4 regions of the Serratia grimesii genome follow, and region 4 is predicted to be linked to each of the others. Evidence: predicted binding sites of a transcription regulator. Region 4 holds the regulator's gene; each other region holds the start of a gene.
What was found. The regulator PhoB, encoded in region 4, activates phosphate uptake and scavenging genes when phosphate is short. The targets are predictions, from matches to a motif close to CTGTCATAAAACTGNCNNAT.

Region 1: a site for PhoB is predicted at 2,127-2,146, ahead of SGBXF1_RS07335 (heavy metal response regulator transcription factor). Genes of this name have one in related genera too.
Region 2: a site for PhoB is predicted at 2,185-2,204, ahead of glpT (glycerol-3-phosphate transporter). Genes of this name have one in related genera too.
Region 3: a site for PhoB is predicted at 2,644-2,663, ahead of phoA (alkaline phosphatase). Genes of this name have one in related genera too.

Annotation. Positions count from the first base shown of each region.
Region 1 is NZ_LT883155.1:1,556,922-1,561,136, reverse strand. Features, by position in the region: gene SGBXF1_RS07340 (heavy metal sensor histidine kinase) at 1-1,394, opposite strand, end outside; gene SGBXF1_RS07335 (heavy metal response regulator transcription factor) at 1,391-2,062, opposite strand; gene SGBXF1_RS07330 (hypothetical protein) at 2,203-2,829, shown strand; gene SGBXF1_RS07325 (cytochrome b/b6 domain-containing protein) at 2,888-3,493, shown strand; gene SGBXF1_RS07320 (molybdopterin-dependent oxidoreductase) at 3,486-4,215, shown strand, end outside.
Region 2 is NZ_LT883155.1:240,319-244,533, reverse strand. Features, by position in the region: gene glpB (glycerol-3-phosphate dehydrogenase subunit GlpB) at 1-360, opposite strand, end outside; gene glpA (anaerobic glycerol-3-phosphate dehydrogenase subunit A) at 350-1,993, opposite strand; gene glpT (glycerol-3-phosphate transporter) at 2,359-3,714, shown strand; gene glpQ (glycerophosphodiester phosphodiesterase) at 3,965-4,215, shown strand, end outside.
Region 3 is NZ_LT883155.1:1,595,232-1,599,446, reverse strand. Features, by position in the region: gene SGBXF1_RS07505 (cytochrome P450 family protein) at 1-1,065, opposite strand, end outside; gene SGBXF1_RS07510 (antibiotic biosynthesis monooxygenase family protein) at 1-1, opposite strand, end outside; gene SGBXF1_RS07500 (ArsR/SmtB family transcription factor) at 1,147-1,830, shown strand; gene SGBXF1_RS07495 (glutathione S-transferase N-terminal domain-containing protein) at 1,894-2,601, shown strand; gene phoA (alkaline phosphatase) at 2,736-4,163, shown strand.
Region 4 is NZ_LT883155.1:1,042,254-1,046,468, forward strand. Features, by position in the region: gene sbcC (exonuclease subunit SbcC) at 1-107, opposite strand, end outside; gene sbcD (exonuclease subunit SbcD) at 104-1,336, opposite strand; gene phoB (phosphate response regulator transcription factor PhoB) at 1,825-2,514, shown strand; gene phoR (phosphate regulon sensor histidine kinase PhoR) at 2,539-3,855, shown strand; gene SGBXF1_RS04870 (PstS family phosphate ABC transporter substrate-binding protein) at 3,872-4,215, shown strand, end outside.

The sequences.
Region 1 (4,215 bases), 510 kb from region 4:
ACAATGCGTGCAGATTTATCATATTCAGTGCAGTGGACGATCGCCGTACCGCCATGCAGCGTCATGATCGCCCGGACAATTGCCAGCCCCAAACCGCTGGCGTGGTTACCGGCACTGCGGGCAGCATCAGCACGGTAGAAGCGATCAAACAGCTTATCCCTATGAGCCGGTGCAATCGGCGGCCCCTGATTAACCACCTGTATCGCGACTTCTCCAGTCGCTTGAACGTCAACCCGTAACCGTATCCGGCTGTTTTCGTCGGCATAACGCACAGCATTAGATACCAGATTGCTCAAGGCGCGCTGGAACAACATTGCGTCGGCCAGCAAGTGCCCTTCTCCCTGACAAACCAACGTAATCCCGCGCTCCTCCGCCAAGCCTTCGAAATAGTCGGCTACCCGCTGCAACTCTTTCGCCACGTCAAGACGGCTATAGTTCAGTACCGCCTGCCCCTCACCGGCACGCGCCAAAAACAGAATGTTTTCCACCATGCGGGAAATGCGTTCCAGTTCATCCATGTTATTCGACAGCAGAGTTTCATACTCTTCCACGCTGCGTGACTGATACAACGCCACCTGACAATGCCCCATCAGTGCACCCACTGGAGTACGAATTTCATGCGCTAAATCGGCGGAAAACTGCGTCAGGCGCTGATAACCTTCGTTCAGACGATCGAGCATGGCGTTGAACGAACGGGTCAACTGTTGCAGTTCCTTCGGTGCTCCTTGTTCACTCAGACGGGTCGACAGCGTATTGGGCGTTATCACTGCTGCCTGAGCTGCCATACGCCAGAGCGGTTGTAAACCGCGCCTCATCACCCAATACCCTAGCAACGCGATCAAGATAAATGCCACAATAACAGCCACCACTATCCGCCAAAGGTAACGCGCCAGCATCTTCTGTTCGTTGATCATCACGTGGGCAGCCGAGATTTGCAGCAGGTTACCGTCCTCCAGCTTGATAAGCGCCGACGCGACGCGTAATGGCACACCTTGTGCCGTCTGCCCACTTTGCACCGCACTCAACCGTTGCGGTATATCAACGGGCGTTGGTGTGATCGGCGGCAGGCTCAGTTTGGCGGGGTTAACATTGATTAACGGCTTTTGTCCCGGCTGTTGAAAAATCAACACATCCTGCTCGTTACCCAACATATTTTCAAACAACCCGGTATTCGCCGTCAGCCGCTCGAGAGGGAAACGCTGACTGAGCAAATTGCGGTAATACTCGACCCGACCGGTGACCTGTAAATCGCTGCGGGTGATCATCTCCTGACGCATCGCACCATACAGATACCACCCCGCACCGCTGACGACCAATGCCGCGACCAGCGCAAACAGCATGGCACTGCGAAGCGTCAGCGACAGTGAACGCCAACGTTGGGTGAGTATTTTCATGAGCGCGGCTCACAAACGTAGCCAATGCCACGCACGCTGTGGATCAGCTTGACGTCAAACGGCCGATCAATCTTTGCGCGCAACCGCTTGATCGCCACATCCACTACATTGGTATCACTGTCAAAATTCATGTCCCACACTTGGGACGCAATCATGGTGCGCGACAGCACCTCACCTTCCCGTCGCACCAGCAGATGCAACAGCATAAACTCTTTGTTTGTCAGCGGAATTACCACGTCTTGCCGCACGGCTTTACGCCGCAGAACGTCAAGCTGTAAATCGGCAATTGCATAGTGGTCAGCTTCTCGCACCGTACCGCGGCGCAGCAACGTCCGTAGGCGCAGCACCAACTCAGTAAAAGAAAAGGGTTTAATCAAATAGTCGTCAGCGCCCAACTCCAGACCATGGATACGGTCCTGCACCCCGTCGCGTGCGGTCAAAAACAGAATTGGCACGTCGCTTTTCTTGCGTAGAACCTCAATAATCTGCCAGCCATCCAACCCTGGTAGCATTACGTCGAGCACGATAGCGTCGTAACCATGCTCCAGCGCCTGAAACAGACCATCGGTACCGTTACGCGCCAAATCGACACTGTATCCTGCTTCCGCCAGCCCTTTCTTCAGGTAATCGCCCGTGCTGATGTCATCTTCAACCACCAGTATTCGCATTGTCATCACCTCATTACACCAACGGAAATACTAGCAGTTTCGGCGGACATTCTTGATGACATTAATGTCATCAAACAGACATGGTGCTGTCCCCATTGTTCAACCATGCTTAATCGGCAACCTTAACAGAGGAAAACTTTATGATTACCCGTCATCGTTTTGCCGGTTTGCTGCTGTCTACCCTCATGCTGTGCAGCGGGGTCGCCGCTGCGGCCCAGACAACAGGAAAGGTCATTGCCCCACTGCGTGGCACTATCGATCAGGTCACCGACAGCAGTCTGCAGGTCACCGACCGTAAAGGGGAAAAAGTCAGCGTTAAACTCAACGATCAAACCCGGGTGCTGAGCGTCTCGAAAGGCACTCTGGATGACATCAAGCCGGATAGCTTTATCGGTACCGCTGCGGTACCACAACCCGACGGTACACTGAAGGCGCTGGAAGTACATGTCTTCGCCGCCAGCCTGCGCGGCACCGGTGAAGGGCACTCCGCCTGGGAATCTGCCGACGGCAAAGTCGATACCATGACCAACGGCACCGTTGGCAAGCTGGTTAAATCCAAGGGCCGCACGCTGACTGTGACCTACGGTAACCAGCAGAAAACCGTTAACGTACCGGAAGATGTACCGATCGTCACCCTGGATCCCGGCGACCGCAGTCTGTTAAAACCAGGTGCACACATCGTGCTGTTCTCAGCCACGGACGACAAAGGTGAACGCGTCGCCACCCGTATTTCCGCTGGAAAAGACGGCACCGTTCCACCGATGTAATTAGGTTGTGCCCCGCCATTGGCAATGTAATGACGGGGCATCATCTAAGGAGTGCATAATGAAAACCCGCGCACAACGGCCAGTGCATCGCTGGCCAGTCCGCATCACCCATTGGATTAACCTGTTCGCCATGGTCTGCATGTTTATGAGCGGCTGGGAGATCTACAACGCCTCACCCTTGTTCGGTTTTCGCTTTCCGCCTCAGGTTACGCTCGGCGGTTGGCTGGGCGGCGCGATTGGCTGGCATCTGGCAGTAATGTGGCTGCTGGCCTGCAACGCACTGTGTTATTTGCTGTGGAGCCTGTTCAGCGGCCATTTCCGTCGTGACCTGTTACCACTTAGCCCCGGCGCACTACGACAGGATATCTGGCAAGCACTGACGTTACGGCTAAAACATCAGCATGGTCGTTATAACGCCATTCAAAAACTGATGTACCTCGGCGTGTTGATTTTGGGACTGCTACTGGTGCTCTCCGGCCTGGCAATCTGGAAACCGGTGCAATTACAAGAATTGGTGAGTCTGTTTGGTGGCTTTGATACTGCACGTTACGTTCACTTTTTTGCCATGTCCGGTATTGGCTTATTTGTGGTCATTCACCTGCTGATGGTGATTATCGTGCCGCGCACGTTGTGGGCAATGATTACGGGTGGCAAACATGAATGATAAAAAACAACGCCCTTTAGCACCGACGCTGGAGCCGGACCAAAAGAAACAACTGGTCAATCTACAGCGCCGTCTCATGCTACGTTCGGGTCTGACGCTAGGCGGTATCGCCATGCTAACCGGTTGCAACTTACAAGACGGTGACCAGGTAGATAAAGTGCTGTGGGCAATGTCACGCTGGAACGATCGGGTGCAAGCCTGGCTGTTTAACGGTCAAAAGCTGGCGCAAACCTATCGCCCGGATCAAATTACCCATCCGTTTCCGTTCAACGCGTTCTACCCGGAGTACAACGTCCCAGAGGTGGATCTTGCCAGTTATCGTCTGGAAGTCTCCGGCAAAGTCGCGAAAACAGCCCCCTGGACACTGGAACAGTTACAACGCTTGCCGCAACAGAGCCAAATAACCCGGTTGATCTGCATTGAGGGGTGGAGCGCCATCGGTCAATGGGGCGGCGTACCGCTACGCAATTTCCTACAGCATGTCGGCGCCGATCTAAACGCACGCTATGTGGGGTTCAAATGCGCGGACCGTTATTACTCCAGTATCGACATGGCCACCGCACTGCATCCACAAACCATTCTGGCGTTAGATTTCGCGGGTAAGCCACTGCCAGCCGATTACGGCTATCCGCTGCGGCTGCGAGTGCCAACCAAGTTGGGATTTAAGAACGCCAAACATATCGCCGCCATTTTTGTCAGTGACACCAACCCTGGCGGCTACT
Region 2 (4,215 bases), 800 kb from region 4:
TCGGCGCGTGCCAAGCGGCGTAACACGCAGATGATTGCGTTCACTGCTCCCCTGCAAACTGAGACCACAACGATGCAGTAATCTTGCAGCTTTATCAGACAACATCGCCACCTGCTCGGCCCCCATCAGTGCATAGGGGTGCTGAGGAGCCTGCATTGCAAGTGCAGGCAATGCCGCCAAAGGTGCCTCTACCGGGGTACCGTCGGGCAACTGTGCCAGCAGATCAAGCGAGCCGGAGGAGAAATAGAGGGCACTCTGGCCAGAACTGACAACGGCACAACGCTTGCCCTGCTCCGACAAGCGAATAGCACAAGTCATGCCCGCCAATCCGCCGCCAATCACCACTACGTCAAATCGCATCATCGGCCTCCTGTTCCCCCCGAGCATCAAGCCCGCACAATCCCTGGTAAACCCAACTGGTAAATTCACTTTCACGCAACGCATCACCCCAAGCGATGGGCCGTACCCCTTTCCAACGCTCATTGAGGAAATGCGATAGTTGATCGATAGACTGCTGCGGCGTGGTGACGTTAAAACGTGTCAATAGCCCGGCAGCGCGACAGGCGCAAAGCTCACCCTGACAAGTGCCCATACCAACGCGAGTACGGCGGCGTAAATCAACCAGATTATTGACGGTGAGAGTGTTCACCGCATAACGTACCTCGCCGGCGGTCACGGCTTCACATTCGCACACCAGGCTGTTATCCAGCCGATCGCCGGCCGGCACCTGGCTGGCACGGTCACCGTGACGATAGACCGCCGAACCGCGAATGCTGGCGGGGAGAGAAACCACGCTGCGCACGGTTTCTTCCGCCGACTGGCGGGAACCAGGCAGGGCTTCTTGCGCGGTGGTGCAGGGACTATCTACCTTAAGCTTTTCGCACACTTTATCGGTCGCCCACTGCGCCATCAGCCGGTATGTCATCAGTTTACCGCCGGTGATGGTGATAAACCCTTCCAACCCATCGCGGCTGGCATGATCAAGAAGCACAATGCCACGGCTGACGTTACGGCCGCTCGGATCATCATCACTGGCCACCAGTGGACGCACGCCGGCATAGGCACGCAGAATACGCGTCTGTGCCAGTTCCGGTGCTAACAACGCGCCTTCACGTATCAGGATATCCACTTCCTGTGGTGTCACCCGCATGTTGTCAATCTGGTCATAATCGATGTGGGTCGAGGTAGTGCCAATCAACGAGATAGTGTCCCCCGGAACCAGAATGTCGGCGTCTGCGGGCTTACGGCAACGGTTGATCACCATATTATTTATGCGATGTCCGAGGATCAGCAAAGCACCTTTAGCCGGGAACATGCGAATACGTAAATCGGCATATTCCGCAATCTGCTGGCCCCAGATGCCGGCGGCGTTAACTACCATTTCGGCATGAATATCGTAGCGTCGTGCAGATTTATGGTCGAAAACGCGCACGCCGGTCACGCGATCGCCTGCGCGGATCAAACCAACCACCTGATGATAGGTAAAAATTTGCGCCCCATGCTCACGGGCATCGAGCATATTAGCGGCGGTCAGTCGGAACGGATCAACAGTGCCATCCGGTACACGCACCGCACCTATTAATGTTGGATTCGCTGCCGGCTCCAGACGCAGCGCCAACTGTGGGTCAATCGCTTCAGCGTTAATGCCGGCACTGTGGCAGGCGGCAATAAACTGTTGTTGGTAGTCCAGTGAATCCTGCGGCAGCGTAATAAACAGCCCATCGGTACGCTCGATGCAGTGGTGCGCAATGCGCTTGAGGATTTGGTTTTCTTCTATGCACTCACGCGCCGACTCACCGTCGGTCACCGCATAGCGTGCACCACTGTGCAGCAGACCGTGGTTGCGACCCGTCGCACCCGTCGCAATGTCGTGGCGTTCCAACAGTATGCAACGCAGGCCACGACGCGCGCAGTCACGGGCAATGCCCGCTCCGGTTGCGCCACCGCCGATGATGATCACATCCGTTTCGTTATCCGGTGAATGGCTGCCCATGACACTCCCTCATGATCCATAGTTATTTATCTATTGGGCCACAGTCACTGGGGTCCTTGTTTGATAAGGAACAATAACGAACTATAAACGAAAGCAAAATGTCCACAAAAAACCATGAATGTGATCATAATCACGATTTTTGGGTGTTTTTCTATTTCATAACGTTAACGAATCGCTCAAAATTCGCCGGTGTTTCATAAAAGTGTAACAATTGCGCCATTCATCACAGCGACACCAGGCTGATTTGACTAGGATGACGCTCGTTATGGAACATAAAAACACCACATTCGATATCCGCTCAATCATCAAATGAACGTACAAGATCATATTGATGTGATAACTAGATAAAGCCATCGGAGGCGCTCATGTTGAGTATTTTTAAGCCGGCAGCACACATTTCCCGTGTGCCGGTCGACAAAGTCGACCCGCTGTACCGTAAATTGCGCTGGCAAATTTTTATGGGGATTTTCTTCGGGTATGCCGCCTACTATCTGGTGCGCAAGAACTTCACCCTGGCCATGCCTTATTTGATTGACCAAGGCTTCAGCCGCGGCGACCTTGGTTTCGCGCTGTCCGGTATTTCTATCGCCTACGGGTTTTCCAAATTCATTATGGGGTCGGTGTCTGACCGCTCCAACCCACGCGTATTCCTGCCCGCTGGCCTGATTCTGGCCGCAGCGGTGATGTTGTTCATGGGCTTTGTACCTTGGGCAACGTCTAGCATCGCGGTCATGTTCGTGCTGCTGTTCCTGTGCGGTTGGTTCCAGGGAATGGGCTGGCCGCCGTGTGGCCGTACCATGGTGCACTGGTGGTCGCAGAAAGAACGTGGCGGTATTGTTTCGGTCTGGAACTGTGCCCACAACGTAGGTGGTGGTCTGCCGCCACTGTTGTTCCTGCTCGGTATGGCATGGTTCAACGACTGGCATGCTGCACTGTATATGCCTGCTTTCGGTGCCATCCTGGTCGCCCTGATCGCCTTTGCCCTGATGCGTGACACCCCACAATCCTGTGGCCTGCCACCGATCGAAGAATACAAAAACGACTACCCGGACGACTACAGCGATAAAGCAGAAGAAGAACTAACCGCTAAGCAGATCTTCATGCAATACATTCTGCCAAACAAACTGCTGTGGTATATCGCCGTGGCCAACGTGTTCGTTTACCTGCTGCGTTACGGCATCCTGGACTGGTCGCCGACCTACCTGAAAGAAGTGAAACACTTCGCACTGGATAAATCTTCCTGGGCCTACTTCTTGTACGAATACGCTGGTATTCCTGGCACCCTGCTGTGCGGCTGGATGTCGGACAAGGTGTTCAAAGGTAACCGCGGTGCCACAGGGGTGTTCTTTATGACCCTGGTGACTATCGCCACTGTTGTTTACTGGCTCAACCCAGTCGGTAATCCTGGCATCGATATGGCCTGTATGATCACCATCGGCTTCTTGATTTACGGTCCGGTGATGTTGATCGGTCTGCACGCATTGGAGCTGGCGCCGAAGAAAGCGGCTGGTACCGCGGCAGGCTTCACCGGCCTGTTCGGTTACCTGGGTGGCTCCGTCGCAGCCAGCGCCATCGTCGGTTATACCGTTGACTACTTCGGTTGGGACGGCGGCTTTATGGTGATGATTGGCGGTAGCATCGGCGCTGTTGTGCTGTTGTTACTGACCATGATGAGCGAGAAAAAGCACCACGCGGAAATCGCTGCCAACAAACGCGGTTAAACGTCATACAACTTTCGCATTATTTAAAGGCCGCATTGCGGCCTTCAGACTGATGACGAACCTCATTCCTGCCCAGAGCAAGTAGAGGTTGATAAATAAAACATCAGGAAAATCAATTTATTGATTTTCGGCTGATCACCACAAAGCAGGAAAAAACACGCTTTTTCCTGCTTTGTCAGCAACCTTAAAGGCCGCACTGCGGCCTTTTTACTACCCCTGCCCCTAGAACTAGAATATGGAGAACAACAGAATGCGGACTCAAGTCAAAGCCCTGCTGACAGGGATTATCCTGGCCACCTCAATGGTCAGCGCCGCACAGGCTGCCGACAAGGTAGTGATCGCCCACCGTGGTGCCAGTGGCTATCTGCCGGAACACACGCTGCCGGCGAAGGCCATGGCCTACGCGCAGGGTGCAGACTTCCTCGAGCAGGATCTGGTGATGACCAAGGACAACGAGCTGGTGGTGTTGCATGACCACTATCTCGATCGCGTCACTGACGT
Region 3 (4,215 bases), 550 kb from region 4:
TAATGCGCTCCTGCCAGAGGTAAATTCAGGTACTCGTGCGTTTTGCGAAGACCGCCAATGGACGTTGTTCAACATCTGTAGATCAATACTCAATCCGGATAAATGTTCAATGCCGCACTGCGCGATAATTTCCGCCCAATCTGCTCCTGGACAACGATGTGCGCCCTCACCAAAAGCAAAACTTTCACCCCCTGCGCACAACAATACCAAGACGCTCTGTCCAGCCAATATCGGGCATCCCGCAACTCGCGTATCCCTGAGCGCAAAACGACGGGTGTTCTGAATCGAGGGAGTGTCGGACAGGACTTGCGCAATCAGTTCCTGCGCGTTCCCCGGTTGGCTCCGCATCAGCAGCAATGCCTGTCCGATCAAGCCGGCAGTTCCTTCACATGCCTGAAACATCAACCCAATGGCATTGGACATGACTACCTGACCGTCAATACCTTGTGTCATGCATGTCTGCTGTAAACCTAACCATAACGGCCCACTACATTCTGCCAGATGTACTGACAGGCGCCGCCCGGCCAAGATCCCACGTTCAACCTGTTGTTCACTGCCACCCGGCGCAATGCAACGAGAAAAATCCAGTATGTCATCGACTAACGCCGGCCAAGCCTCCGCAGGGGCGCCCAGAAGCGCGGCAATAACACAAACCGGTAGCGCATAGTTGAAACGGGTAATTTGAAGTGCGTCTGACGGTGGGGAAGGCATTAATTTTTGCGCTACGTCCCATGCGGTTTGCTGGATCAGCGTGGCATCAAACGTAGCTAACGTTTGCTGGATGGCCACTTTCAGTTTGAGATGTTGTTCACCATCCTGCATGCGTACCAGCGCACCAAAAATAGGCTGCGCTGGTGTGTTTAATAAAGCGGCGGGGATGGGTTCATGTGCAGGACGCACCCCAAAGTCGGCATTGTGCAGCACGTCTCGCACTGCTACCGGGGAAGCCACAACCCAACTATTCAAACTCGACTGAAACGCCATCGGTGCCATCTGTAAATAATCCGCAAGTGGATCATCAGCCGTGACGGCAGAGATGGCACGGGTATAAGGACAAACTGTCATGTTGTTCTCCATCAGGCTAAGCCAGTGTGAGGACATATCCTAGCGCTAGACTGACAGCCATACTTCGCCTAAGCTCGAAGTATGAATAACATCGATATTGAAGATCGCCTGGCGGCGCTGACCGCCGCAATTGCCGACCGCACCCGGGCACGCATGCTGTGCCTGCTGATGGATGGACGCGCCTATACCGCAACCGAGCTCAGCGCTGCGGTTGAGGTGGCGGCCTCTACCGCCAGCGGGCATCTGGCTCGCTTGCTGGAACAGCGATTGATCGTATGTATCAAACAGGGGCGCTATCGCTATTTCCGCCTGACCGGACCGGCTGTGGCGGCTGCGCTGGAAACGCTGATGGCGCTGGCCGGTGTCGAAAAGCCTATCGTAAAAAGCAGTACCCCAACATCCCTACAGTTCGCCCGTACCTGTTATGACCATATGGCGGGTGAAATCGCGGTAAAACTGCATGACCGTTTGCACCAGTTACGCTGGCTGGAGGGCGACGAAAATTACCGGCTAAGTGATATGGGCCGTACGGCTTTAACTCAGTTGGGCGTTGACTGTTCTGCGGCTCTTTCGCGACGACGATTCGCCTGCAGCTGTCTGGACTGGAGCGAACGTAAAGCTCACCTTGGTGGTGCACTTGGCGCGGCGCTGCTCAATACATTTATCGAACGCAGTTGGATCCGACGCCAACTCGATAGTCGCGAGTTGCAACTCACCCCCACCGGTAAAAAAGTACTGAAAGCACATTTTGATATCACGCTTTAACCCTGCGCCGCGTTAGCTTTGCTGCAATACTGAGAAAGCACACCGTCAACCCGAGGACTCTTCATGATCGATCAAACCCAATTCCCGATCGTCAAACGCTGGCCCGCCCAGCATCCGGAAAGGCTGCAACTTTACTCTCTGCCGACGCCCAACGGCGTAAAGGTTTCCATCATGTTGGAAGAGATAGGTCTGCCTTATGAGCCGCACCTGATCGATATCGGCAAGAACGAAACCTGGACACCAGAGTTTCTGTCGCTGAATCCGAACGGCAAAATCCCGTCGATCATCGATCCCGATGGCCCTGATGGCAAACCACTGGCCCTGTTTGAATCCGGTGCCATCCTGTTATATCTGGCGGAAAAAACCGGGAAATTTCTACCACAGGATCCCGCCCGACGTTATGAAACTATCCAGTGGGTATTTTTCCAGATGGCGGCGGTCGGCCCAATGTTTGGTCAGCTCGGTTTCTTCCACAAATTCGCCGGTCGTGAATATGAGGATAAACGCCCATTAGAACGCTATAAAAATGAATCCAAACGCCTGCTCGGCGTGCTGGAAAGCCGACTTGAAGGCCGCGATTGGATCATGGGCCAAGATTACACCATCGCTGACATTTCACTTCTGGGTTGGGTGCGTAATCTGATCGGCTTCTACGAAGCCCGCGAGCTGGTTGAGTTCGACAGCTTCCCTCGCGTGGGACAATGGCTGGAACGCGGCCAGGCACGTCCAGCAGTGCAGCGTGGTTTGAATATTCCCGCCCGTAACGCGTAGTTTATTGCCTGGGATAGCCGCCCGGTTATCCCATTCTCACAACCGTCATAAAAATGTCACACCCCTGCACTACTCTCCCTGCGTAACAAATTGATGCTATTTATGTTGTTATATTACGACAAGGAGCTTTCCCCATGCAGCAATCCGTTTCCCTGATCGCCGGTGCCGTATTATCCGCCTTATTATGTTCCACCGCCTTCGCCGATGACACTTCTGTCAATACCGCAAGCCTTTCCGAACGTGCAGCACGCGGCGACATCGTCGAACCCGGCGGCGCACGCCGACTGAACGGCGATCAAACCGCTGCGCTAAAAGCGTCACTGTCTAACAAAACAGCCAAAAACGTGATTTTGCTGATCGGCGATGGCATGGGCGATTCGGAAATTACTTCGGCACGTAACTATGCCGAAGGTGCCGGCGGTTATTTTAAGGGTATCGATGCCCTGCCGCTGACCGGCCAATACACCCATTACTCGCTCGATAAAAAAACCCATAAGCCAGATTATGTTACCGACTCCGCCGCCTCAGCGACTGCATGGTCAAGCGGCGTTAAAACCTATAACGGTGCACTCGGCGTCGACGTCAATGGTAAAGACCAGCCGACACTGTTAGAGATCGCCAAAGCTGCGGGTAAAGCCACCGGTAACGTCTCCACTGCCGAGCTGCAGGATGCGACGCCGGCAGCACAAATTTCTCACGTCACCTCGCGTAAATGCTACGGCCCGGAAGAGACCAGTGAAAAATGTGCAACCAACGCGCTGGAAAACGGCGGTCGCGGTTCCATCACTGAGCAGTTACTCAAAGCCCGCGCTGACGTCACATTGGGTGGGGGTGCCAAATCCTTTAATCAGCTAGCGAAAAGCGGTGAATGGCAAGGAAAATCGCTGAAAGACCAAGCAACTGCTCTCGGTTATCAGTGGGTCGAAAACCTTGATGCCCTGAACGCCGTCAGCGTGGCTAATCAGCAAAAACCGCTGTTGGGGCTGTTTGCCGCAGGTAATATGCCGGTTCGCTGGCAAGGGCCAAAAGCCACTTACCACGGCAATATCGACAAACCTGCGGTAACCTGCGAGAACAATCCGACACGCACTGCGGATATCCCAACGCTGGCAGCCATGACTGAAAAAGCAATCGACCTGCTGAAAACCAATCAAAACGGTTTCTTCTTGCAGGTTGAAGGGGCATCGATCGACAAGCAGGATCATGCCGCCAACCCATGCGGTCAATTTGGTGAAACTGTCGATTTGGATGAAGCAGTACAGAAAGCGCTGGAATTCGCCCGTGCCGATGGCAATACCCTGGTGATCGTCACCGCTGACCATGCCCACTCCAGCCAGATTATCGCTGCCGATGCCAAGGCGCCTGGTCTGACGCAAATGCTGACCACCAAAGATGGTGCACCAATGACCATCAGCTACGGTAATTCAGAAGAAGATTCTCAGGGACACACCGGCACACAATTACGGGTTGCTGCCTACGGCCCGCATGCCGCCAACGTGGTTGGACTGACCGATCAAACTGATCTGTTCTATACCATGCGTGACGCTATGGCGATTAAGTAAGTTAATAGCCAGAAATCCAAACGCTGTTCATCGCCTGGTGCTCCAGGGATGA
Region 4 (4,215 bases):
GTGATGGCGAACAGCCCATTGCTGGCAAAGGGCTCGGCGGTGAAGTCTATCTTCCATTCACCCTGTAGTGAGTTGAGGTTTTTTAATCTCAGGCTGAGGATTTTCATTGGCTCGGCTCCTGGTCGTTCTGCTGCACCGACTCGACCACCTGCTGGAACATCTGGTTCATGCGTTGCCGACGTTCTTCGGCCATTTCAGGCTCTTGTGCTAGCCGTCGCTCGAAGACCTCATTGACGCTCAGTTCGTTGAGCGTTTCTTTGTCCTGCTGTTCAATGGCCTGGCGGCGCTGCTCTTTACTGCGGCGCAGTAACACCACCTCCACCGGCAGTTGATCGGCCAGTAACTGGATACGGCGCTGAATGTCGTTGAGATAATCCTGTGTCGCGACTTCGATATCTAACCACACCGGCAACTCGCCTTTATAATCGGCAAACTGCTGCAATTGTTGCTCTATCTGCGCCAAATCGCCCTTAATAAGCTGCATCGGCTGAAAGCTGGGAATGTCCAACGCGCTGACCTGTTGCAGGGCGCCTGTGGCGAAGTCCACCATAAAGACGCTTTTTGCTTTGCCCAATTCGTCGAAACTGAGCGGGATCGGTGAACCGCTATAGCGAATATGCTCGGATTTCGCGACGTTCTGCGCACGGTGAATATGCCCCAATGCGATGTAGTCGGCTGGCGGAAAAGCTTGGGCCGGGAAGGCGTCCAACGTACCAATATAGATATCGCGTACGGAATCGGAGGTGGTGACACCAACGGTCGTCAGGTGGCCCGTGGCAACGATAGGCAGTGCCAGACCGAGTGCATCGCGGTGTGCACAGGCTGCGTGATAGAGCGTCTGGTAATGTTCTGCGATGGCTTCTTGCAGCGCCTGCTGTTTTTGTACGCCTGATTCACCGGCACGGCTGGTGAGCAGATCTCGCGGGCGTAAGAACGGGATGGCGCACAGTACGGCACCCGGTTGGCCGTCGCGTTGATTCAGGACCACGATTTGCTGTTCGGTTTCAGTCTGCGCGTTGGCGATCACGGTCGTATTCAGGCAAGACAGCAATTCACGCGATTCATTTAAGGTTGCCACTGAGTCATGGTTACCCCCCAGTACCACCAATTGACAGCCGGTGTGCTGTAGCTCCACCACGAAGCGGTTGTACAGTTCGCGGGCATAGCTGGGTGGGGAGCCGGTATCGAACAGGTCCCCGGCGACGATCAGTGCATCCACCTGATGTTGCTCGATTTGGGCGATCAGCCAGCGCAGAAAAGCCTGGTGCTCGGCGGCACGGCTTTTGGTAAAAAAGTACTGGCCAAGATGCCAGTCAGAGGTGTGGATCAGGCGCATGACACTCCCGGGGCGATAAGGTAATGGCGGTGATTATAAAGGGCACTGTGGCTGCTGTCGTGACGGAATCATTATGACAACTGAATGATTTTTCTTTGACGTTGGAAATAATCGCTATGCTTACTGCCTATAACAGCCCGTTTTTTTCATAAAAGTGTCACAAAACTGACGCATAATGGCGCCGCAATGAGGCTGTGCCCCGCCATTGGTCGTGGCGCCGGCGCAGACCCAAAAGCATGCTGTCAAGGCAGAGGGGGAGGACATAGCGGGATTATGTTCGAACCCGACAACGCAGGCAGCGAGTTTTTGAGGCGCGCCCCTTCGGGCTGGAGCCATTTAAGCGTGCTGCTGTGTTGCTCACCGCTTATTTGGCGCCACCAAACCTCGCGGTTTGCGCCTTGCTTCACGCTTAAATGACCGCCAGCGGTGCTCACGAGCAATGGCGGGACACAGCCTAATAGATCGCTAACACATTGGCAGGATTGACGATGGCAAGACGCATACTGGTGGTGGAAGACGAAGCGCCGATCCGTGAGATGGTGTGCTTTGTGTTGGAACAGAATGGTTACCAACCGTTGGAAGCTGAGGATTATGACAGCGCAGTGACGCGCCTGTCTGAGCCGTTCCCTGATTTAGTGTTGCTCGACTGGATGCTACCCGGAGGTTCCGGCATTCAGTTTATTAAACATATGAAGCGTGAAGCACTGACCCGCGATATTCCGGTGATGATGTTGACCGCTCGTGGTGAAGAAGAAGATCGGGTACGCGGCCTGGAAGTTGGGGCAGACGATTATATTACCAAACCCTTCTCACCGAAGGAGCTGGTAGCGCGTATCAAGGCGGTAATGCGCCGTATTTCACCGATGGCGGTGGAAGAAGTGATTGAAATGCAAGGGCTGAGTCTGGATCCTTCTTCACACCGGGTGATGGCCAACGAGCAGGCGTTGGATATGGGGCCGACCGAGTTCAAACTGTTGCACTTCTTTATGACCCACCCAGAGCGAGTTTATAGCCGCGAACAGTTGCTTAATCACGTCTGGGGCACTAACGTTTATGTGGAAGACCGCACCGTTGATGTGCATATCCGCCGACTCCGTAAGGCGTTAGAGACCAGTGGTCATGACAAAATGGTTCAAACCGTTCGGGGCACAGGCTACCGATTCTCAACGCGCTACTGATCGCGCCGCGCTGGAGAATATGCCGTGTTAGAACGTCTATCCTGGAAGAGGCTGGCCCTGGAGCTGGCCCTTTTCTGCTTGCCTGCCTTATTGCTTGGGCTGATTTTCGGTTATCTGCCTTGGTTGCTGCTGGCCTCCGTGCTGGCTGCGCTGGTATGGAACTTCTACAACCAACTTAAACTTTCTCACTGGCTGTGGGTCGACCGCAGCATGACACCGCCACCTGGGCGTTGGAGCTGGGAGCCGCTGTTTTACGGCTTATACCAGATGCAACAGCGTAACCGTCGCCGACGTCGTGAATTGGCGTTGTTGATCAAACGCTTCCGCAGCGGTGCGGAGTCACTGCCCGATGCGGTAGTGATGACCACCGTTGAAGGTAACATCTTCTGGTGTAACGGTTTGGCGCAGCATCTGCTGGGTTTCCGTTGGCCAGAGGATAACGGCCAACACATCCTAAACCTGCTGCGTTATCCGGAATTCAGCCACTATCTGCAACAGCAAGAGTTCTCTCGACCGTTAACGCTGCAGTTGAACAATGAGCATTATGTTGAATTCCGCGTGATGCCCTATTCAGAAGGGCAGTTGTTGATGGTTGCGCGTGACGTTACGCAAATGCGCCAGCTGGAAGGGGCACGCCGTAATTTCTTCGCTAACGTCAGTCACGAGTTGCGTACTCCGCTGACGGTATTGCAGGGTTACCTGGAAATGATGAGCGACGAAGAGCTGGACGGTTCGTTACGTGGCAAGGCATTGGGCACCATGCAGGAACAGACACGGCGCATGGATGGGCTGGTCAAGCAGTTGCTGACATTGTCGCGTATTGAAGCCGCCCCAAATGTCGAAATGAACGAACGGGTCGATATTCCGTTGATGCTACGTGTGCTGCAACGTGAAGCGCAGTCACTGAGCGGCGGTAATCATGAGATTACTTTCCGGGTGAACGAACAGCTTAAGGTCTTTGGCAACGATGACCAGTTGCGCAGTGCGGTATCCAACCTGGTGTATAACGCGGTAAATCACACGCCAAAGGGCACCAATATTGAGGTGAGCTGGCAACAAACGCCAAACGGCGCGCAGTTCCAGGTCAGTGATAACGGTCCCGGTATCGCTGCTGAGCATATTCCTCGCCTGACGGAACGCTTTTACCGCGTTGATAAGGCCCGTTCACGCCAGACTGGCGGCAGCGGACTGGGGTTGGCGATCGTTAAGCATGCATTAAGCCACCACGATGCACGTCTGGAGATCCTCAGCGAGCAGGGCATTGGCACCCGATTCATTTTTACCTTGCCTAACCGGTTGATTGTTCCCGCAGCTTTATCAGAGAATGCGGTGAAAAATTAACGCGCGAGAGGCTGGCATGATCCGAATTACCCGAGGGCTACTGCTTTGCCTGGCGCTGCTGGCAAGCCGTGGCGCATTGGCGCAGCCGGACGGCATGCTGTCCGGCAACTTGTCGAGTGTCGGTTCAGATACGTTGGCAAATCTCATGGCGCTGTGGGCGCAGGATTTCAGTCAGCATTATCCCAACGTTAATTTGCAGATCCAGGCTGCGGGGTCCTCAACTGCACCAACCGCACTGGCGGCAGGTGCGGCGCAGCTTGGGCCGATGAGCCGACCGATGAAGGCGGCGGAGGTTTCGGCGTTCGAGCATCGCTATGGCTATGCGCCGCTGGCCGTGCCGGTCGCCGTCGATGCGCTGGT